3 regions of the Pseudoalteromonas sp. SiA1 genome follow, and region 3 is predicted to be linked to each of the others. Evidence: predicted binding sites of a transcription regulator. Region 3 holds the regulator's gene; each other region holds the start of a gene.
What was found. Region 3 encodes sigma-54, which starts transcription at its own class of promoters, with help from an activator protein. Its sites were predicted from a motif close to GTTGGCACGNNNNTNGNNT; they were not measured.
Positions count from the first base shown of each region.

Region 1: fliS (flagellar export chaperone FliS) is a predicted target of sigma-54. The motif match lies at 3,367-3,385, and genes of this name have one in related genera.
Region 2: flgJ (flagellar assembly peptidoglycan hydrolase FlgJ) is a predicted target of sigma-54. The motif match lies at 5,333-5,351, and genes of this name have one in related genera.

Region 1 covers NZ_CP076084.1:2,426,783-2,434,863, reverse strand. The annotation lists gene KK487_RS11300 (aldo/keto reductase) at 1-400, opposite strand, end outside; gene pseC (UDP-4-amino-4,6-dideoxy-N-acetyl-beta-L-altrosamine transaminase) at 397-1,548, opposite strand; gene pseB (UDP-N-acetylglucosamine 4,6-dehydratase (inverting)) at 1,562-2,563, opposite strand; gene KK487_RS11285 (hypothetical protein) at 2,609-2,932, opposite strand; gene fliS (flagellar export chaperone FliS) at 2,932-3,327, opposite strand; gene KK487_RS11275 (sigma-54 dependent transcriptional regulator) at 3,695-5,131, shown strand; gene KK487_RS11270 (DNA-3-methyladenine glycosylase I) at 5,248-5,835, opposite strand; gene KK487_RS11265 (sensor histidine kinase) at 5,965-7,077, shown strand; gene KK487_RS11260 (sigma-54-dependent transcriptional regulator) at 7,074-8,081, shown strand, end outside.
Region 2 covers NZ_CP076084.1:2,450,273-2,458,353, forward strand. The annotation lists gene KK487_RS11375 (flagellin) at 1-754, opposite strand, end outside; gene flgL (flagellar hook-associated protein FlgL) at 1,030-2,289, opposite strand; gene flgK (flagellar hook-associated protein FlgK) at 2,292-4,298, opposite strand; gene flgJ (flagellar assembly peptidoglycan hydrolase FlgJ) at 4,300-5,295, opposite strand; gene KK487_RS11395 (flagellar basal body P-ring protein FlgI) at 5,436-6,530, opposite strand; gene flgH (flagellar basal body L-ring protein FlgH) at 6,543-7,226, opposite strand; gene flgG (flagellar basal-body rod protein FlgG) at 7,241-8,029, opposite strand; gene KK487_RS11410 (flagellar basal body rod protein FlgF) at 8,051-8,081, opposite strand, start outside.
Region 3 covers NZ_CP076084.1:424,939-433,019, reverse strand. The annotation lists gene KK487_RS02015 (KpsF/GutQ family sugar-phosphate isomerase) at 1-473, shown strand, start outside; gene kdsC (3-deoxy-manno-octulosonate-8-phosphatase KdsC) at 474-1,025, shown strand; gene lptC (LPS export ABC transporter periplasmic protein LptC) at 1,022-1,576, shown strand; gene lptA (lipopolysaccharide transport periplasmic protein LptA) at 1,566-2,105, shown strand; gene lptB (LPS export ABC transporter ATP-binding protein) at 2,102-2,827, shown strand; gene KK487_RS01990 (RNA polymerase factor sigma-54) at 3,162-4,661, shown strand; gene hpf (ribosome hibernation promoting factor) at 4,688-4,975, shown strand; gene ptsN (PTS IIA-like nitrogen regulatory protein PtsN) at 4,980-5,432, shown strand; gene rapZ (RNase adapter RapZ) at 5,452-6,294, shown strand; gene KK487_RS01970 (HPr family phosphocarrier protein) at 6,314-6,586, shown strand; gene mgtE (magnesium transporter) at 6,726-8,081, shown strand, end outside.

The sequences.
Region 1 (8,081 bases), 1.4 Mb from region 3:
GATTATAAACAGAAACACCTATTCGCTTAACTATGCCTTTGGTTTTTAACTGCTCTAGCTGCGAAAAATAGTCTTCCCCTGAGCTGCTTAAAAGCAACTCACAATTATGAAATAACACTGCATCAATTGAGTCACAGTTCAGATTTTTTAAGCTTTTTTCTACCTGCGCGTGAATATTTTCACTTGATACTTTAGTAACGATAGATAAAGCTTGGCTTAAACCCGATTGGCCAATATTACTCTCGCTAATTCCATAAGCTGATGCCGTATCAACCACTGTAATGCCAGCGTCTAGCGCAGCACTAAGTATTCGTTTGATCTCATTTTTTTTTACCTGCCCAAGGGTGTTACTAATACCATAATTCAAACCAAATTGGGCGGTTCCTAAAGCGATTTTCATAGTTGTTTAGCTAATGTTTCTATTATGAAGTTTTGTTCTGAATTAGTTAATCCAGGATGCAAAGGTATGGTGAGAGCGCAGCTGTAGTATCTCATTGCATTTGGAAAGTCATTTGCCTTAAAGCCAAGCTCTTTGTAATAAGGTTGTATATGAATTGGAATGTAATGCAAATGACTCGTTATGCCTTGCTCTCTTAAACTACAGATAAGAGAATCATGTTTTACAATTGCATCACCAAACAAGGTTAAAATATATAGATGGTAACTAGAATAGCTTTGGTGTGATTGAGTTAAATGATTGATAGACATATCTTTTAGCTTGCTAGTATATACTTTAGCTAGCTGGTTGCGTTTTGCAACAAATTCATCAAGCTTTGAGAGCTGGCTAAGGCCTAGTGCAGCTTGTAACTCAGTCATTCTATAATTAAAGCCGAGTTCAACTTGCTGATAGTACCAAGGGCCATGACTTGGCTCTGTCATTTCACTCTGATCGGATGTAATCCCGTGACTACGTAAACGCACCATTTTATTAGCAAGTCGTTTGTTGTTTGTTACCGCCATTCCACCTTCAGCTGAGGTGATTATTTTGACTGGATGAAAGCTAAATACGCAAATATCTGAAAACTCACAGCTGCCCACAGGCTTACCTAAATATTTTGCACCAATAGAATGTGAAGCATCTTCAATAATCTTAAAGCCATATTCAACTGCAAGTTGATATATAGCCTGCATATCACATGATTGACCTGCCAGGTGAACTGGGATGACTACCTTTGGTAAACGATTATTTTCTTTAGCAATAATAAGTTTTTTTTCTAACTCATCAGTGCACATATTCCCTGTTGCTACATCAATATCCACAAAGTCTATTTGAGCACCACAGTACAGTGCACAATTTGCGGAAGCAACGAACGAAATAGGGGAGGTCCACACGATGTCATCTTTCCCCACATTTAACGCTAAACATGCAACGTGCAATGCTGATGTGGCACTGTTTGTTGCACATGCATAGGTGCTGCCACAATAATTTGCGATGGCTTGCTCAAAAGCGGGTACTTTTGGGCCTTGCGTTAACCAATCAGATTTTAAGACATCAACTACTGCGTCGATGTCTTGTTGAGAGATAGCTTGTTTGCCGTATGGGATCATGGAGTCATTACTTTTAAATTAAGGCTTCAATATTGAAGGCTTCAATTTCTTCAATCGTCATGTAATGTGGGTTGTTCAAAGAGTTATATTCAAAGCCTTGCTGAACTTTTTTTCCCTTTTCATTAAGTGCATTAACTGTAAAGTCATTACTACGACTGCTAAATTTGATGCCTGGTGCAATTACAAAATGATCGTTATATTCATAGGTTTCAAAACACAGATCGGCAGGGCACATAACTTCATGAAGTTTCTCTCCTGGGCGAATACCAATAATTTTAATAGGTAATTCAGGAGCCATTGCTTTTGCTAAATCAGCAATTCGAATTGATGGGATTTTAGGTACGAAAATTTCACCGCCCAACATGCGCGCGAAATTTGTTAAAACAAAATCAACACCTTGTTGAAGGCTTATCCAAAAACGAGTCATTTCGTCATGAGTGATAGGGATGTGATCACGGCCTTCATTAATGAATTTTTGGAAAATAGGCACAACTGACCCTCGCGAACATACTACATTCCCATAACGCACTACTGAAAAAGTCGTTTTATGGCCGCCTGCAATATTGTTTGCCGCTACAAATAATTTATCCGAGGCTAATTTAGTGGCACCATACAAATTAATAGGGTTAGCTGCTTTATCTGTAGAGAGGGCAATGACTTTTTCAACATTGTTATCAAGTGCTGCATTAATGACGTTTTCTGCCCCATTAATATTAGTTTTGATGCATTCCATTGGGTTGTACTCTGCGGCAGGTACCTGCTTAAGGGCTGCAGCATGGATGACATAATCAACGCCACGCATTGCGCGATTTAGTCGTTCTTTATCTCGAACATCACCAATAAAGTAGCGCATGCAAGGCTGATCAAAATCTTGCTGCATCTCAAACTGTTTTAACTCGTCACGAGAAAAGATAATAATTTTTTTTGGACTGTACCGCTCTAATAGTGTTTTTACATACTTTTTACCGAACGACCCTGTTCCACCTGTTATTAAAACTACCTTTCCATCAAACATGAGATTCTCTCCACAGCTAACCAGCCTAATATTGCCAAATCTATTTTAAAAGTTAGATTTATACTTATTTACAGCTTTTTTATTTTTTTGATTACCAACTATTTTAACCGCTAATAGTTGTTTTTGAGCATCCATTTTAGCAGATAGCTGTTCTATTAGGTTAATTAAAAACTCAAGTTCAGTCGCAGAGTAAAAAGCTTTTTCTCTTGTAAGTGATTCACTTATATATGTATCAAGCTTATTATGAATACTCAGCGCTTGCTCAATATCCCAATCCTCTGAGTCATTAATCAAACTCACTAGCTCATTACAATATTTGCGAGTTTCACTATCTGTAACTTGTGAACTCGTTATTTGCTTTAAAGCCATTATAGTTGTGGTTCTCTTTGCTCGAATGGAATTGCTTCCCAACCTGATTTAATCTCTTTAATCAAGGTAATTACTTCATCGATTTTATCTATATTGTTTTCAAGGTTTGCAGTTAATAAGCAGCGCTGGCAGTAGTCATACAAAGAGTCTAAGTTAGTTGATACTTCATTATTGTGTTCAAAATTTAATACCTGCTGCAACGCACCAAGTAGCACAATACAATCAGAGATTGCGTTGCCTTTTTTTTCTAACTCTTTACGTTCAATAAATCCTTTTGCAGCAGAGAGCTTGCCAACAATATTCACAAACACGAGTTTAACTTGGTCGTAAGGCGTCATTTCTTTAACACTGCTAACTGTTATTTGACGGTATTTATTGATTGATGCATGAGCCATAGGTAATTCCTCAAATTTTAATAACATGTTCAGAACTCTAAGCAAGTTTAGTTCCAACATAAGTTTGACTATTACTTTATCGGCAAAAACAGTCACACCTTTAAGTAATAATAGCAGTTTTTATGTGTTTCTTCTGTGTGGAATCGTATCATTGAAAATCGCATTATATGTCGTTTAATTCATCCTAAGTATGTATATCACTAAAACTACCCAGGTAATTAATAGTTATAAAGTATTGACTTTGTGCGGCCAGTGTCTGTTTTTTGGCGTTAATGTCAAAAAATCGCCGCTATTGCTTGCATCCAAACCCAACTGGCTTACAATTTGATTAATAAAACAAATTAGTGAAATAAATGGCTCGCTAAAGATGATCTTAATTTTAGATAATAATAACAATCGCTCTATTGGATTATACGCATCGCTTACTTTTATTGGTGAGGCTGTACAGTTGCAAACAGAAGCTGACTTTGAACAGGCATGCAGCCACTATCAAAACAAAGAATGTATTGTGGTGTTAGGTGCTTTGCAGTCTTTAGATCACGAAAGTTTAATTAAACGATACCCAACATTTCCTTTTTTACTCATTGGTGAAACGCTTAAACCTTTGTTGAGTTTGGCTAATGTTGTGGGGTTGATATGTGAGCCATTTACTCATGAAATAACCACACAGCTGTTACACGACTGTCAGCAATATCAGCGCATGTTGCCGCATGAACATAAAAATAATAAAGAGAAAAGCACCTTTGATGGTCTTGTTGGTGAAACCAAAGCGGTAAAAGATTTACGCTTTTTAATTACGCAGGTTGCTAAAACCGATGCTAACGTACTTATTTTAGGTGAATCGGGCACAGGTAAAGAAGTAGTTGCCCGTAACGTACATTTGCTTTCTAAGCGTAACAAAGGCCCATTTGTACCAGTAAACTGTGGGGCAATTCCTGCAGAGCTACTAGAAAGTGAACTATTTGGTCATGAAAAAGGCGCGTTTACTGGGGCTATTTCAGCACGAAAAGGCCGTTTTGAGTTAGCGCAAGGTGGCACGCTATTTTTAGATGAAATAGGGGATATGCCACTGCAAATGCAGGTTAAGTTACTGCGAGTACTACAAGAGCGTAGCTATGAGCGCGTTGGTGGTACCAAAGCGATCCAAGCTGATGTGCGTGTGATTGCTGCAACCCACCGTGACCTTGAAAACATGATAGAAAAAGGCTCATTTAGAGAAGATTTATACTATCGCTTAAATGTTTTTCCTATTGAGAGCCCATCTCTTGCTCAACGCGCAGAAGACATACCATTACTACTTAAAGAGCTTATGCGCCGTGTAAATGAACAAAGCGGTACTACGGCTAAGTTTACAGAGCGTGCTATTGATAGTTTAAAAGAACATTCTTGGCCGGGTAATATTCGTGAGCTCGCTAACTTAGTTGAGCGTATGGTTATTATGTTCCCAGACAAGGTGGTGGATGTTCCTGACTTACCTAATAAATACCGCTACATTGAAGTTGAAGCCTATGAGCCACAGTACCCAGAAGAACTGATGGAGCGTGATGCATTTAATGATATTTTTAGCGGCGGATTTAGTGAAGATGAAATAGATCTAGAAGATGACTTTGCTCAGGCCGCACCTGGTTTATTGCCCGATGAAGGTATTGAGCTTAAAGAGTACTTAGCTGAGCTTGAAATTAACTTAATCACACAGGCATTAGAGCGCTTTGATTACGTTGTCGCCCGTGCTGCCGAGGTGCTTGGCGTAAGGCGAACCACTCTGGTCGAAAAAATGAAAAAATATAACCTATCGAGAGATTGAGAGCTAAGGGCAGGTTTCAGGTATTAGGTTAGAAAAACTAAACACCGCGTTTAATGCAAACTCGGCGCTATACTTGTCAGCGGGTTAACCCCGCGTCTCGTAACCCGTAACCCCACCTAGCCTAGCTTTTTAACTTCTTCTTTTCTAAAGCAATTATTACTATGATCGTTAACCATTCCACACGCCTGCATGTAGGCATACACTGTGGTTGGGCCTAAAAACTTAAAACCGCGCTTTTTTAAATCTTTTGCAAATAACGTTGATGCTTCAGTAACTGCAGGGTAATCCGCAAGCGTCTCTAAATCGTTTACCTGAGGTTTATTGCCAACAAACCGCCACTGGTAATCACTAAAGCTGCCAAACTCTTTTTGAATAGCAATGAAGCACTTTGCATTATTAATTGTTGCGGCTATTTTTAAGCGGTTGCGAACAATTCCCTCATTTTGCATTAATGTTTCTAGGTCCTGCTCAGTAAAGGCCGCTACTTTATTTACATCAAAGTTTGCAAAGGCGTTTTTATAATTAGCGCGCTTTTTTAATATGGTGTACCAACTTAACCCTGCTTGTGCCGATTCTAACGTTAAAAACTCAAAAAGTAGGTGATCGTCATACACAGGTACGGCCCATTCATGGTCATGGTAATCCACGTAGTCGGGTTTTGAAGTATCTAACCATGGACAGCGACACTGAGCTTCTTCTTTCATGCTTATTCCTTAGCGCGTCATTTTTACGGCACGTATTTTAACTATTTAAATTGTTGATATTATTATGAAATAATTTTGGTACATATTGTGCATTAGCTACAGTATCTACATTATTTTAGAGAGTTGATTATGGCCCTTGCAAGTGTGCTAAAACCCCAGTTTATTTCTGCTAATCAGTATAACCCATGTTTACTGCAAGAGGAGTATGTTGGTGAGTTGAGTGATTTGCGTCAACAAGCAAGTTGGCTCTCTCATCTGGTTGATACCATGCCTGCGGGCGTTATTGTACTTGATGGTAAAGGAATGATCGCTAAGGCAAACCAAATAGCTATCGATATGCTCGGCGAGCCATTAGAAGGAGAGAAGTGGTTTAGCGTTATTCAGCGCTCATTTCGTCCTCATCAAGATGATGGTCATGAAGTGTCGTTAAAAGATGGACGCTTAATAAAGCTCGATATTACTGCACTCGCGCCTGAGCCTGGGCAACTTATACTAATGACCGATTTAACCGAAACCCGACGCTTACAAAAGCGAGTCGCGCATATGCAGCGTTTAAGTGCCTTAGGTAAAATGGTTGCGTCTTTAGCTCATCAAGTACGCACACCGTTATCAGCGGCTATGTTGTATGCCGCAAATTTAGGCTCAAAACGCTTACCCGAAGCGTCTCGCGGCAGTTTTCATACTAAATTAATGTCACGTTTAAAAGATTTAGAAACCCAAGTAAACGACATGCTGTTATTTGCTAAAAGTGGTGATCAGCAAGTTGTTGAGCAAGTGTCGATGCAACAGCTACTAAGTGAAGTTAAAGCCGGTGCCGATGCTATGGTAGCGCTCAATGATAGCGAATTAAATGTGAGCTTACCTGAACCCGATATTGAAATTATGGGTAACAAAACAGCATTGGCAAGCGCAATTCAAAACCTAATTCATAATAGTATTCAAGTCATTGGCAGTGGTGCACAAGTACATCTTAGTGCTTTGCGTGATATACAAGACTCTGATTATGTTCGCATTAGTGTTAGTGATAATGGCCCTGGGCTTGATTTAGCACAAACTGAAAAAATATTTGAACCCTTTTATACCACTAAAAGCCAAGGTACTGGTTTAGGACTTGCCGTTGTAAGTTCAGTGGCCAGTGCACATCAGGGACGTGTTGAAGCAAACAACAACCCACAAGGGGGAGCAATTTTTAGTATGTTGCTACCTATTAGTGTCACATCTAAATTAGGGGAGTCACAATGAGTAACACTATTTTAGTTGTAGAAGATGACGCCGGACTTCGTGAAGCATTAATTGATACGCTTGAAATGTCAGGTATAGCCTGTATGGCCGCCAATAGTGCCGAGCAAGCCATGGTGCTACTAAAAAAAGAAGCATTTTCATTGGTGGTCAGTGATGTACAAATGGGCGCAATGAGCGGCTTGGATTTATTACGTAGTATTAAATTAAATTACCCTGATTTACCCGTACTAATGATGACGGCCTACGCCACTATTGATGATGCTGTAGAGGCTATGCGTTTAGGCGCGATTGATTATATGGCCAAGCCATTTGCACCAGAAGTGCTATTGAATATGGTGAGTCGTTACTTACCAGAAAAAGAAAAAGAAACAGACGGGCCCATTGTCGCCGACCCTAGTAGTATTCAATTACTCGAACTTGCTAATAAAGTTGCTCGATCAGATGCCAGTGTGATGGTGCTTGGGCCAAGTGGCTCTGGTAAAGAAGTACTGGCGCGTTATATTCATGACAAATCAAAACGCTGTAATGAACCGTTTGTTGCGATTAACTGTGCTGCTATTCCTGAAAATATGCTCGAAGCCACTTTATTTGGTTATGAGAAAGGCGCGTTTACTGGCGCGATTCAGGCCTGCCCGGGTAAGTTTGAACAAGCACAGGGCGGTACTATTTTACTTGATGAAATCACCGAAATGGATTTAGGCCTGCAAGCCAAGCTGTTACGTGTACTACAAGAGCGTGAAGTTGAGCGTTTAGGTGGTCGTAAAACCATTGCACTGGATGTACGTGTGCTTGCCACAAGTAACCGAGAGTTAAAAGAAGCGGTTGCTGAAAACCAGTTCCGCGAAGATTTATACTATCGACTCAATGTTTTCCCACTGCTATGGCGACCACTGTGTGAGCGCCCAGGGGACATTATTGTGTTGGCTAAGCATTTGATTGAACGTCATTTAAGTAAAAGCAAAGAGCCAATGGCGTATTTAGATAGCAGTGCAGAGCAAAAACTG
Region 2 (8,081 bases), 1.3 Mb from region 3:
TTGATGAGGTAATACCTGCAAAACTCGTATCAATTTTGGCCTCTGCAACCACGCCTGCACCCGACTTATTAATTGTATCTGCAATTACAGCCGCACCGGACCCACCGGCAATAACAATATCTGTACCATTAATGTTAACTGTATCAGCACTGGTGCCATGGTTGGTTGCTAAGTTAACCGTTTGTACATCGCCAAGCCTAGTATTTGCATCTGCGGCGTTGCCTGGCCCTTTAATTTCATGCGCACCAATTGAATCTGCTGCTACATTACGTAAGCTTACATTAATGGTTTCATTCGCGTTTGCGCCCACTTGGAATTGTTTTGTACCAAAGGTACCATCAAGTAAGCTGGTGCCACCAAATTTGGTGGTGTCTGCAATTCGAGTGAGTTCTTGTTGCAGTGCACTGACTTCTTTTTGCAGGGATGCACGGTCAACCGCACTGTTTGAACCATTCGCTGATTGCAGTGATAAGTCACGCATACGTTGTAAGATGTTTGCAGACTCTTGCATCGCACCCTCAGCGGTTTGCGCCATAGAAATACCATCATTGGCATTACGCTGAGCAACTGTTAGGCCATTAACCTGAGAAGTTAGTCGGTTGGCAATTTGTAAACCTGCAGCATCGTCTTTTGCGCTATTAATACGCAAACCAGATGATAGTCTCTGCATTGAGGTTTCAAGTGCCATGCTAGATTTAGATAGATTGCGTTGCCCATTAAGTGATGCAACATTTGTATTTACGCTTAAAGCCATTTTACCATCTCCTAGTTTCAATCAGAATGTGGTTCAAAATATTTAAGCAAAAACCACACTTTCTATAACTAGCTAAATGCATTAGTTGTGCCAACTAGAAAAAAAAGATTAACCTTATGTTTTAAAACAACTAAATAACACTTATTGCGGCTTTAAATTAGAAGTTAGCGATTTTTTGACAGAAGATAAAAAGGGGGTGACAGTTTTTTGCCGCTTCGTTAAGGCAAGTTATTACCTACTTTTCTCGTAAAGTAATAACCTGCCTTGGATGGTATTTATAAATAATCGAATAATGAAAGTTTAGCCAAGCGACCAAAAGTCGCTTGTGAAGCCTGTAAACCAGACTCATGTTTAGTAAGATCGCTGATGGCTTCAGCAGCATCAATCTCAATCAGGCTGGATCTATTTTCTTGATTATTAATATCCAGTGCACTGTTTGAATCGGTCACACGCTCAACCACATTCATCCGTCCACCTAAACCAGCTTGTGTAAATACAATCTGTTCACTAGCATTTTTAAGCTGAATTAAACCATCCGATAATGCTTGGTTAATTTGCGCTTCATCAAGTTGTTCGTCATTTAGGCTAATGATCAAATCTTCTAGTGTATTCAATACATTTTCTTTGCTTGGTTTCTCAAGGGTAAAATCAAGCTGCCCCGGTGCTACACCTTCAAGTTGAATTTCCATACCGGCAAATTCAATCGGCTCATCAGTTACTTCACCAGTCACAGGTGGTACAAGAGGATTACCATCACGTAATATCTCATACTGATCAGGCGATGAAGGGGTCGCACCAGGGATCACATTAACGTTATAGGTATTGATCGTTGGAGAAATAAGCGGATCTGGGTCTGAGTTATAATTATCTTTATGAAAACGATCAAACTCACCTTGATTTTGAACATAAACAGTTCCAGCGGTAATGCCGCCTGTTGGCGTTCCATCGTTTGAAACGACATCTAGTCGCGCATCTACGCGTTCAAATACATTGAAGCCATTATCGCTGGATTTGATCTCAACGCCTTTTGCAATGGTTACTTCGTGCTGGCCTTGATCGCCTTGGTATTCGTATTTGCCATTAGTGGTATTAAATGTATAAGTTTGAATATCGTCTTGATAGCCAGAGAATAGGTATTTCCCCCCTTCAGATTGACTATTCATTAAGTTAAGCAGCGATTTTTGCAATTCTTTTAGTTCACTGGCAACCGAAGCCAAATCACCTTTATCTAACGAACCATTGCCCGCTCGTATAGTTAACATTTGCGCTTCTAAAATAGTGTCGTTCATACCTTGTAATAAACTTTCTTCGGTTTCTAAACGCCCTTTTAGCTGGTTAATATTTTTCGTCAGCTGCTCATTAGTTTCTATTTTATTGGTGTACAACATGCCCTGCGAAATAGCAGCAGGGTTTTCTGAGGTACTCAAATATTTTTGACCTGTCGTAACGCGCTCCTGCGCACCAGCTACATTTTGTTGATTCTCAAGTATTTTATTAATGTTATTTTGATACATTAAATTATTTGATAAACGCATAATTACCTCGCCGCACTCAGTAAAGTGTCAAAAATAGAACGTGCTGCAGACAGTACTTGAGCCGATGCAGCATAAGATTGCTGAAAACGCAGCAAATTAGCTGCCTCTTCATCTAAATTTACGCCGGATAACGATTCATACCAGGCTTCTGATTGCTGTGCTAAAGCATCAAATGCCGCCCCGTTGGTTTTTGCTTGACTGGTTACTACACCAACATCGGTTACTAATCCAGCATAGGCCTGGTTCAAGGTTTTATGATTATCGGCTGAGGCACTTGCTACCACATTTTGACGTACTAAGTCGCTATTTTGTAAGTCAGCGAGTTTTTGACCATTACGGTTATCATCAAAACCGCCTTCATTAAATTCTAAATTAAAGGTATCACCTGTAGCCGGTACCCCTTCAATATTAAAGTCAAAACCATAGCCATCATAAGGAGGCCCCGCTTGCGCCAAAATATTGTTAGCAGGCGGTGTAACCGTAAACGTGGTTGTACCATTACCATCAGTAAGTTGATATTCGTTAGCATTAGCAGTTTTAACAATGTTAATAGGACCATTTGCTAAGTCTAAAGGGTTTGTAAAACTGCCGGTAGTTACATCGCTCACATCACCCGGTGAAATAGTCCCAGTGCCTGTATTATCAAGCCCGTCTGCTGTTCTAATTGGAGAGGCCAAGGCAATGTCTTCGCCCCGACCTGTTGTCAGCGATATATTGCCAGCCGCGCCACTATTAAGTTTTATCTGAAATTGATCACCGGCATTACCAGCTCCGGTTACGTTTAGCTCTAAACCAAACGACTCCCCGCTGGTGATTGCCGCAGAGTCAATAATGCCACTCGGTGGAATAACAGCTAACGATGCACTGCCTAAAGGCTCGCCTTTATTATCTATTGGCTGAATACTTACTTCGTTAGGGTTCCCCGTATAGGTGATCACAAAATCACTCGCTGGTAGTTCACTGCCTTTACCAGCTTCAACGGTTGCTGACATATTAGCTGTTCCGGTATTTGCTTGATAAACAAAAGCACTGACCGTTGGGATATCAAAAATATCGCCTCCAAGCTCACCGTTTGCATCCATTCCTAAACGGTTTTGCTGATTAAACGAATCAGCAAGCGCAATGCCCATCTGACCTATTTGATTTTGTGCAGGCACCAAAATATCGTCTCTAAATGCCAATAAGCCACCAATTTTACCTTTGAGTTTAGTGGGATCTATTTCTAGTGGAACGGCTTGGCCACCATTTACATCTAAGCGTAACTCTTTAAAATTAGCATCGGGATCGCCACTAATCGAAAACAAGTTAAATGAACCATTTTGCATAACAACCGCTTCACCTGTGCCCATAAATACTTGTTTTTCACCATTAGGGCCATCGAGTGTTTCTATATCAATTAGTTTTGATAAATCACGTATTGCTTTATCACGCTCATTGTAAGCTGAGCTAGCATCTGCTTCGTTTTTAGTGCCATGAACACCCGCAATTTCTTGATTTAACGAACTAATACTTTCGATTAACGTATTCGCCTCTTCAGAAAATATTTCTAATTGCTCATTAACCACTGCTTTTTGCTCTGAAACAATACCTGCAAGCCGGTCCATTTGATCAATCAGATTTTGCGCATCACTCATCACTAATGAACGAGCAACCGTAGATGAAGGTTGGTTAAGTGCTTCTTGTACGTTGTTAAACATCGAGTTGATACTAGTTGATAAGCTGTTTGATTTTTCTGAAAAAATTTGATCAACCCGACTCGCCTCGCTAACAAATTGATCAAAAAAGCTTTTATTTGAGGTATCTCGGTTTAATTGCTTTTGTGCAAACTCATTTAATAACCGGTACGTTTGACCGCGGCCCACCTGATTATCAATCATGGTAGTAAATTCAGTGCGCTCTCGTACATACCCTTCAGTATTGACGTTTGCGATGTTTTTACTTGTCGTTTGCAATAACTCAGAGTTTGCTCTTATTCCTGAATTAGCAATATTTAATAAATTAAACGACATGTTACTCTACTCCTTGGCGGATAACGCTTGTGGCGATATTCTTTAACTCGTTACTGTTAAGCACTCTTTTTATTTTGTCTGCATAGTTAGGGTCGGTTGCATAACCGGCTTGCTGTAAAGAGTCTAAAAATTTGTGCGGCTTTGCTGTATTGTTTAATGCATCTTGATAGCGAGGGTTCTGTGTTAAAAAATCCACAAAATCATTCACGCTATCTTTTATTGAGTCATACGCTCTAAAGCTTGCTTGCTTTTTAACTGCAGCGCCTTGCTCAAACTCTAAAGTGACCTTACTGGCTTTTTCGCCCTGCCAACTTTTATCTGACTTTATATTGAATAAATTATTTGAGCTATTGCCATCACCTTTACTGATAATATGTTTACCCCAACCAGTCTCTAATGCTGCTTGCGCAACCATAACCGCCGGATTTAAACCAATTTTCTTAGCCGCTGTTTTTGCATGCTCCCACACTGTACTTACAAATTCCTCAGCATTCTCAAACGTGCCAGACGCTATGTTTTGTTCGCTTTTTTCAGTTGAATCAACGAGCGGCACTTTTTCAGTGACCTTTTGGTTTTCTTGATGAGGTAAGGTGCTACCCGCACGTTGGTCACTAAAGAAATCTGACGTTGTACGAAGAACTGAGCCTGGCATAAAGTTTTTTCCATCTGGCGATAGTTGCTGCACAATTAAATCAGCAAGACCTAAAGAGCCATTTGATGAAAGCTCTGTAGCCATCTGTTGGTCGTGCATTTCTTCAAAAAACTTCACGCCACTTGCATTAAATGGGCTTTCTTTGTCTTCAAAAGCCTCATTGGCTTTACGCATACTTTTCAGTAGCATTTGGGTGAAGATAGCTTCAAATTGTGCCGCCGCTTTTTTTAACGCCGCTTTAGATGCATCGGTTGATGCATCACCGCTGTTTAAAGCATCTCGACGCAAAGAGTCTAAGTTGCCTAAATCAAAAAAGTTTTGCTTATCTAGATGATTTGTTTCCATCAGCTTTTTGACACAATAATTAATAATACCTAATGAAATGCAATAATTGAGCCAAAAAAAGAGTAGCGATGAAAGGTTAAAGGTAAAGGGTGAAAGGTTATAGAGTCGTATCAGACCCTAGGGTCTAGGGTCTTATAAAACTAAATTACAACAAGCTGACCGTTAATTGCACCGGCTTCTTTAAGTGCTTCAAGAATCGCCATTAAATCGCCAGGGGCAGCGCCAACTTCATTAATAGCACGAACTAAATCATCAAGGCTTACACCTGGGTCAAATACAAAAGCACGTGAATCATCTTGATTAACGTCAATAATACTTTGTTGGGTAACCACTGTTTCCCCCTCTGCTAGAGGATTTGGCTGCGCCACATTTTGTTGCTCAGCAATGGTCACAGTAAGGCCACCATGTGTAATTGCCGCAGGTTGTAATTTTACATTTTTTCCAATAACTATAGTGCCGGTACGTGAGTTAACAATTATTTTTGCCGAAGTATCCGCAGGCTTAAACTCTAAGTTTTCAAGAGTTGATAAGTACGATACGCGCTGTGAAGCATCTCGTGGCGCGACAACCCGAATAGAGGCGGCATCGAGTGCTTGTGCGCTATTTGGGCCGATTAAATCATTAATGGTTTTCTCTAAACGTTTTGCGGTTGTAAAGTCCGGACGATTTAAATTAAAGGTTATATAATCGTTTTGCATAAATGGGCTTTTAACGGCACGTTCAACGGTTGCACCATTTGGCACGCGCCCTACCGTTGGCGTATTAATAACGACTCGGCTGCCATCTAGGCCTTCAGCGCCTAAGCCACCTACAATTAAACTGCCTTGAGCGATAGCGTATACATTACCATCAACCCCTTTTAAAAATGTTTGTAGTAATGTGCCACCGCGCAAGCTGCCTGCACTGCCAATCGATGACACGGTTATATCTATGGTTTGCCCTGGCTTTCTAAATGGAGGAAGTTCAGCATGAACAGCAACCGCTGCAACATTTTTAATTTTTGGCTTTAAACTCGCAGGTAGTGTAATACCAAAACTATTAAGCATGCCTTTAAAACTTTGCTCGGTAAAACGGCTTTGCTCTCCGGTACCCGGTAAACCAACAACCAATCCATAGCCCACTAATTGGTTTGAGCGCACCCCTTCGACCATAGACACATCTTTAATTCGCTCAGCACTGGCAGTAAATTGCCAGCCTAGTAGCACCATAAAACAAAAAACTTTAAAACCATTCATGTTGAATGTCCTCTAAAAGGGAAACAATGAGCTACTAAAGAAACGCGTTAACCAACCCGGGCTTTGTGCCTCTTGAGTTTGACCCTTACCTGAATACTGAATACGCGCATTCGCAATACGATTAGACTCAACGGTATTATCAGCATTAACATCTTGTGGACGCACTAACCCCTCTAAGCGAATAAATTCTTCACCGGTATTTAGCGTTAGCCATTTTTCACCGCGAATCACTAAATTACCATTTGGTAATACTCGCATCACGTTAACCGAAATATCGCCAACTAGGCTGTTTGATTGATTTGATTTTGAGTCACCTTTAAACGACGCATCACTACCAACCCCAAATTGAATACTATCGCCACCAATATTAACCGGTAAACCACCTAAACCAATAACAGGATCGAGGCTAGCATCTGTTTGTTTATCTGTTTCTGTTTTAGCCGCTTTTGTGGCTTGGGTTGACTCTTGCAATTTAACAGTAATGATATCGCCTGTTCTAAGTGCTTTCTTATCGGCATATAAGTCATTCGATAACTGAGTACTGAATAAAGAGCCAGTTGCTACCACTGGCTCCATATTAGGCTCAGGATACATAGGTGCATAGTAGGGATCGTCCTGCACTACTTCATTATTTTGTGTAGATACACAACCGCTTAACAGTAAAGTCCCTACTGCAAATAACATGATATTACGCATACAATCCCCCAAGACTATAGTTGTTGATTGATGTAGCTCATCATTTCATCAACCGCTGAAATTACCTTTGAGTTCATTTCGTAAACTCGCTGAGTTTCAATCAAATTAACCAACTCTTCGGTCACATTTACATTTGATGTTTCAAGTGAACCTTGAATAATTGTACCTAAGCCCTCAACCCCCGGGTTACCTTGAACAGGTGCACCACTTACTGCAGTTTCGGTATAAAGGTTTTGCCCTATAGGCTCAAGGCCCGACGGATTGATAAAATCACTAATAGTAATTTGACCAATAACCACGTTTTCGGCTTGACCTTTAATTCGAACTGACACTTCACCATCTTGAGATACGGTGATTGACTGTGCATCATCAGGCACATTCATTTCAGGCTGAACAACGTAACCGGCACCCGAAGTTACAACTCGCCCCTCACCGTCGGTGGTAAACTGGCCGTTACGCGAATAGGCAATATTGCCATCAGGCTGTAAAACCTCAAAAAATCCAGGACCAGAAATCATCCAATCTAATGAATTTTCAGTGGTGAGCATGTTACCTTGGGAAAAGTTTTTCTGATTAGCGACCACTTTCGTACCCGCGCCCAGCATTAAGCCCGACGGCATTTCGGTGTCTTGCGATGAGCGACCGCCTGGTTGATTAATATTTTGGTAGAGTAAGTCTTCAAAAATAGCGCGGCTTTTTTTGTAACCCACTGTACTGGCATTCGCTAAGTTATTTGATATAACCGATATATCTGTTTGTTGAGCGTCAAGCCCTGTTTTACTTATCCATAATGCTGGATTCATAATAATATCCTCACGTTATAGTTAAACGATGCGCATCAGCTGTTCTTGACGT
Region 3 (8,081 bases):
CCATGGCGGTGGCATTATTAGAAGCTCGCGGCTTTACTGCTGATGATTTTGCACTATCGCACCCTGGTGGTAGCTTAGGCAAGCGATTACTCTTAACTCTTAAAGATGTTATGCACAGTGGTGCTGATACGCCTATCATAAACGAGACGCAAACGATTAAAGATGCCTTGATTGAAATGTCGGCCAAAGGACTCGGCATGACCGCTATTGTTGATAGTGACCAGCAATTATCAGGCCTGTTTACCGATGGCGATTTACGCCGTATTTTAGAGCAACGTATTGACATTCATAGCACTGAAATTAATGTTGTGATGACCAAGTCGTGTACTACAGCCACCCAAGAGATGCTCGCGGCTGAAGCGTTAAATATTATGGAACAAAAACGTATTAATGGCTTAATTGTAATTAATGAGCATAATCAACCGATTGGCGCACTAAATATGCAAGACTTACTTAAAGCGGGAGTGCTATAAATGCAATTTGAAGATCTCTATCAACCGCTAAGTGATGATGCAAAGGCGCGCGCAAAAAAAGTAAAGCTATTAATTTGTGATATTGATGGTGTATTTTCTGATGGCCGTATTTACCTTGGAAACCAAGGTGAAGAACTCAAAGCATTTAACACCAAAGACGGATTTGGTATCAAAGCCCTGATTAACAGCGGTTTTGAAGTCGCCGTGATCACCGGGCGCCATTCTCATATAGTGCAGCAACGTATGAGCAGTTTAACCGTACAACATATATATCAAGGCCAAGAAGACAAACTCATAGCCTATCAAGAATTAAAACAAAAATTAGCGCTTAGCGATGAGCAAATTGCTTATATAGGTGATGATGGCCCAGACATGCCAGTAATGGAGCAAGTCGGTTTTGCGGTAGCCGTAAACGATGCTCATCCACTTATTAAACGTTTATCACATTATGTAACCCAACTGCCCGGCGGTTTTGGTGCGGTAAGAGAGCTGACAGACTTACTTATGCTCGAAAATAACAAGCCACTAACTAGCCAAGGAACGAGTTCATGAATGTAGCGCGCATTATACTGAGCGTTTTATTCATAAGCTGTATGGTTTGGCTCTGGTATCCTTATTTTACTAAGGTTGATATAACTGCAAGCGAAGAAACACAAGTTATTGCTAAGCCTGATTATACCGCTATTGAGCTAAAACAAACGGCTTATAATGAACAAGGTAAAGTGAGCCATAAGGTAACTGCGGTAAAAATGGAGTTGTATCAACAACTCGGTTTTACCTTTTTTGAAAAGCCTATATTCACTTTATACAACGAGCAGCAAACATGGCGTATTAACGCCGATGAAGCCACACTCTACGACGACCGTCAACTGGTGTTAGAGGGTAATGTAACCGCTCAAAATTTAGTAGATAACGCCATGATCGATACGATCACCGCCCAGACCATCAATGTTGATATAAAACTATTAACCATGCAATCACAGCAGCCTGTCGTTATTACAGGACCTAATTTAAAAATCACAGGTAAAGGCCTTGAGGCCGATTTAAAAACCGAGGTGATTAAACTTATTAACCATACGCGAACCCTATATTATGACCAATAACCTATTTAAAATTTTAATTGTTCCCTCACTATTAATTGCTTTTAACAGTAATGGCGCTGAACCTGCTGAAGCCCCCGCTGCAAATCAAATTTCAATTAGTGCAGATAAGCAAGAAGGTCAATTAAAAGAAAACGTAGGCATTTTTGAGAAAAATGTTGAAATTATTCATGGTAATCGCCGTATCACAGCTGACCGTTTAGAAGTGCATAAACGCGATGACCTAGGCGATAACAAACAGTTATTAATTGCCACAGGCAGCCCTGCATATTTTGAAGAAACACAAGCTGATGGCACCATAATGAGCGCCAGTGCTAATGAAGTGCGTTACGATGTGTCGCTGCGTTTTTTAACCTTAATCGGCGATGCAAGCATTGCTCAAGCAGGTCAAAAAATAACAGCTAAAAGTATCACTTACGATATCGAGCAGCAGTTAATTAGCGCAGAAAAAGACGAAAACTCAACAGACCGTGTACACACTATTTTAGTCCCTGTTGAAAATAAAAAAGAAGATGATAAAGGCCAACCATGAGCACATTAAAAGCAGAGCTATTAGCTAAAAGCTACAAAGGTCGTGAAGTTGTAAAAAACGTTGGCCTAGAGGTTGAAGCTGGCAGTATTGTGGGGTTACTTGGCCCTAATGGTGCAGGTAAAACCACCACTTTTTATATGATTGTAGGCCTTGTCCCTAGCGATAAAGGCAAAATATCAATTGATGATAAAGATATTACTTTATTACCGATGCACAGCCGAGCGCGTTTAGGGATTGGTTATTTACCGCAAGAGTCGTCTATTTTTAGAAAGCTGACTGTTTATCAAAACTTAATGGCTATCTTAGAAACACGTAAAGAATTAAATAAACAACAACGCGAAGATACCTTAAATAATTTACTTGATGAATTTAGCATTCAGCATATCCGCGATAGTCAAGGTATGGCTTTATCAGGTGGTGAACGTCGCCGCGTTGAAATTGCTCGCGCGTTAGCAGCAAACCCTAAATTTATCCTTTTAGACGAACCCTTTGCGGGGGTTGATCCTATCTCAGTATTAGATATTAAAAAGATCATAGAGCATCTTAAAAACCGTGGCATTGGCGTACTTATTACAGACCATAACGTGCGCGAAACACTTGATGTTTGTGAAAAAGCCTACATAGTTTCTCATGGGGAGTTAATTGCATCAGGCACTCCTGAATACGTATTAAACGATAAAACAGTACGCGATGTTTATTTGGGCGAGCAGTTCAAGCTCTAATATGTGTGTTATTCCACTAAGCATCTGCTAAGATTAATTATACTTAGGTCTGTTGACCTTTCAAGGTTGAATTTGCAGCAGTCTGTTTGGTATTTAGGCAAGGCAGAGCCTATGTGGTGTGGTATTCCCCATAAATAGGCGATAACGCAGCATCAATGCCAAACAGGCGCTGCCCTTCGGGTTCTGCCTAGGGACGATTTACTCTTTGTTGCTCGGTTTTGACTTAGCCCACTAGGTTACAAACCTCGCGCCGCAATTAAACCGCCCCTAGTTTGAACAAATTTTAATCCGTAAAGGTCAACAGACCGTAATTTAAAAGGATTGTTAGAGATACATGAGGCAATCATTACAGCTGCGCATGGGCCAGCAACTTACAATGACTCCACAGTTGCAACAAGCAATTCGCTTATTGCAACTCAGTACATTGGATCTCCAGCAAGAAATTCAAGAAGCGCTCGATAGCAACCCCTTGCTTGAAGTTGAAGAACACGATTACAGCGAAGACACTGCAGGTAAAAACGAACAAAAAGCCGATAACGATGACTTAACGCTAAGTGCCTCAGCTGACGATAAACCTAGCGAGTATGAGCAAGATAGCGGCGAAGCAATGACCAAAGACACCATTAGCGATGATATGGCTATGGATGTTACTTGGGATGAATATATGAGCGCTGCGCCTGCCTCTTCATCGGGCCCAATGCCAGAAGATGAATCTATTTATCAAGGCTCTTCGACTGAAACGCTGCATGAGTATTTAATGTGGCAACTTCAACTGACGCCGTTTAGTCCTACCGATGAAGCGATAGCTATTGCAATTGTAGAAGCTGTGGACGATTCAGGGATTCTAACCCTTAGCTGTGAAGAAATATTAGAAAGCTTTAACCAAGAAAACGACGGCGAAGATGAAGTTGAACTTGACGAAATAGAAGCGGTACTAAAGCGTATTCAACTATTTGATCCAGTGGGAATAGCCGCGCGTAGTTTACAAGAGTGCTTGTGTATTCAGCTAAATCAATTTGATAAAGACACACCTTTTTTAAACGAAACAAAAATGATCTTAACCGATCATATTGATTTACTTGCTGCACGTGACTATCGCACGTTAATGAAAAAAACAAAGCTTAAAGAAGATGAGCTTAAAGAAATCATGACGTTGATTCATACGCTCAGCCCAAAACCGGCAGACACTATTGTTAGAGAAGAGTCTGAATACGTTATTCCTGATGTGTCGGTTAAGAAAGTTAAAGGTCGTTGGGTAGTTGAATTAAACCCAGATAGCATGCCTAAGATCAGAGTAAATAGCCAATATGCAGCTATGTCGCGTACGGTTAAATCAAGTGGTGATAGCCAGTTTATTCGCTCGCACTTACAAGAGGCTAAATGGTTTATAAAAAGCTTAGAAAGTAGGAATGACACGCTACTTAAAGTAACCAACTGTATTGTGCAGCAGCAACAGGCCTTTTTTGAACACGGTCCTGAGGCTATGAAGCCTATGGTGCTTAACGATGTGGCTGAAATGGTGGAAATGCATGAGTCGACTATATCGCGTGTTACTACGCAAAAATACATGCATACACCACGTGGCATTTTTGAGCTTAAATATTTCTTTTCAAGCCATGTAAGTACTGAAAATGGTGGCGAATGTTCATCAACAGCAATACGTGCATTAATTAAAAAATTAATCGCTGCAGAAAACTCAGCTAAACCATTGAGTGATAGTAAAATTGCAGATATATTGGCAGAGCAAGGAATTAAAGTAGCGAGGAGAACCATTGCAAAATATCGCGAATCTCTAGCTATTCCCCCGTCTAATCAACGTAAAAGTTTGATTTAAGGCGTACAACAAAGAGGAAAATGTTTATGCAACTGAATTTAACTGGTCGCCATGTAGATATTACCGACTCGCTTAGAGACTACGTAAATAGTAAATTTTCGAAGTTACAGAGGCACACTGATCACATAACGAATGTGCACGTTATTCTCGATGTAGAAAAACTAAACCAAAAAGCTGAAGCAACCGTTCATGTTAGTGGCGCTGAGATTTTTGCCTCTACTGAGCATCAAGATATGTATGCCGCTATAGACTCGCTCATTGACAAGCTAGATCGTCAAGTAATTAAACACAAAGAGAAACTTGCTCGACACTAACACTATGAAACTAAGCTCACTTATCTGTCAGGACTGCAGTAAAGCTGCGGTCCTTTTTAATAGTAAAAAAAGAATTTTAGAATTTATCAGTGAATTGGCTCACAATAAGCTGCCCTATTTAACACAACAAGATATTCTTAATGCATTAACTGCAAGAGAAAAGCTTGGAAGTACAGGCATTGGCCGAGGCATTGCTATTCCACATGGTCGCATGAGTGGAGCTCAAGAGCCCCTTGCTTTGATTTTAGTGAGCGAAACAGCTATTAATTTTGATGCGATTGATAACCGGCCGGTTGACATTTTTGTCGCGTTAATTGTTCCCGATGGCGATAATCAGCAGCATTTGAAGACGCTAGCCACGATTGCTGATAAGCTCAATGATAAAGAATTTTGTAAACAGTTACGCGCCGCCAAATCGGATAGCGAACTATATCAGGTTATCGTCAGTCAATCGTAGTAACAAAGAAAGGTGATAAATGGAATTAATAATTATAAGCGGTCGTTCAGGCTCAGGTAAATCTGTGGCGTTACGCGTTGTGGAAGACTTAGGTTATTATTGTGTAGACAATATTCCTCTTAATTTATTACCATCATTAGTGCGCAGTGTTTCCGACAGTTATAATAAAATTGCCGTGAGTGTTGATGTACGTAACCTACCTAAAGAGCAACAGCAGTTTAATGAAATCATTGAATATTTACCTGGTTTTACTAAACCAACGGTATTTTATTTAGACAGTGACGATCAAACATTAATAAAACGTTTTTCAGAAACGCGACGTCTCCACCCTTTATCTATTGATTCTTTGCCGCTTGATTTAGCCATAAAAAAAGAAAAACAACTACTTGATGTATTGATTAACCGTGCTGATTATATGATTGATACCACGGATTTAAGTGTGCATCAGCTTGCTGAGTCTATTCGTGAAAAAATACTCGGAAAAAAAGATAAACAACTGATCATTACCTTTGAGTCATTTGGTTTTAAACACGGCATCCCTAAAGAAGCAGATTACGTATTCGATGCCCGATTTTTACCAAACCCGCATTGGGAGCCTGAACTTAAGCCACTTACAGGGCTGGACCAACCAGTAAAAGACTACCTAGCAAGTCACAGTATAGTGCAAAAATTTACATGGCAAATTCAAACATTTGTGCAAACATGGCTGCCGCATTTAGAACGAAATAACCGCAGCTACTTAACCATTGCAATTGGCTGTACCGGTGGGCAACACCGCTCTGTTTATTTAGCGCAAACCATTGGCGAAAGCTTTGCAATGAGCCATCCTAATGTAAAAATTCGCCACCGAGAACAAGAATAATACCGAGTGAGAACATGCAATGCGCTTAGAAAATACATTTTTAATAAAAAACAAATTAGGATTACACGCTAGAGCGGCGACAGTATTAGCTCAGCTTTCTGTGCAATTTGATGCCACAATCACTTTATTTCAAGATGACAAACAAGCCGCTGGCGATAGCGTACTGGCACTTATGTTACTCGAAAGCAGCCAAGGCAAAGAAGTTAAGGTGGTATGCGAAGGCCCCGACGCTGAGCCTGCACTTAGCGCAATAGGTGAGCTCATCGACCAACGATTTAATGAGCAAGAATAAAAAAGTTCATTATTAACTCATCATCCTAAGCTTAGGTTAATAGTGGTTGAGGTAGTTTGCTCACATAAAGTAAGATAAACTAAAATTGAATAGCATTTATACCCTTCCAGCATGTAATACAATTTAATTAAGGACGCCAATGCCTGAAGCTTTAGAACAAGATATTCCACTACAACAACTAAAACAGGTGACTAAGTCACTAAATAGTGGTCAATTTGTTCAAGTTAGACGCATGCTGGCAAAAACGGCGCCTTGTGATACCGCACTTCTTTTAGAATCATCCCCGCATAAAATTCGCCGTATGCTCTGGCAGCTTGTTGATCCTGATGTACAAGGTGATGTGCTTGAAGAGCTGTCTGAAGATGTACGTTTGGGCATTATTGCGCAAATGGCACCCGAGCACATTGCTGCCGCAACCGAAGACATGGGCCATGATGACTTAGGGGAAGTACTACGTAGCCTACCTGACACCGTTTATAAAGACGTTGTTAGCGCTATGGATATTCAAGATAGAGAACGTGCAACGCAGGCTTTATCGTATCAAGAGCGCTCTGCTGGCGCATTGATGAATATAGATACCGTTACTATTCGCCCCGATGTGACTCTAGATGTGGTACTGCGTTATATTCGCTTACGCGGCGAATTACCTGAGGGTACAGATGACTTATATGTGGTTGATGAAAATAACTGCTTTTTAGGCGCCCTATCGCTGAGTACTTTATTAACTAATCCCCCTGAAAAAATTGTTCATGAGTTAATGGATGAAGACTGTGAGTCTATTCCTATTTCAATGGATGAGAGCGAAGTTGCACAATTGTTTGAGCGTCATAACTGGATATCGGCACCGGTTGTTGATGACAACGCACACTTGCTTGGGCGGATCACCATTGATGATATCGTTGATGTTATTCGTGAAGACGCTGAGCACAGTTTACTGGGTTTAGCGGGTTTAGATGATGAAGAAGATACCTTTGCACCTGTGTTGAAAAGCTCTAAAAAGCGCTCAATTTGGCTGGGTGTAAACTTACTAACTGCATTGCTGGCTGCAATTGTGGCGAGCTTTTTTGAAAACACCTTAGCTATATTACCAATTCTTGCTGTGCTCAATGGCATTGTCCCGTCAATGGGTGGGGTTGCAGGCAGCCAAACCTTAACTTTGGTTATTCGCGGTATCGCGGTGGGTCATATCAACCAAACTAACCAACGTTTTTTATTATTAAAAGAACTCGCTATCGGTGCGATTAACGGTATGGTTTGGTCTATCCTAATTGCCGGTGTTGTTGCGCTTTGGCAATGGGATTTCAAACTCGGTGGTGTTTTAGCGTTTGCTATGTTTATGAATTTAGTTGCAGCAGGTATTGCGGGTGCTAGTATCCCACTATTGCTTAAAAAAATGAAAATAGATCCAGCACTTGCAGGCAGTGTGGTACTAACCACGGTAACTGATATTGTTGGTATATTTGCCTTCTTAGGCACTGCGACTTGGTTATTGATT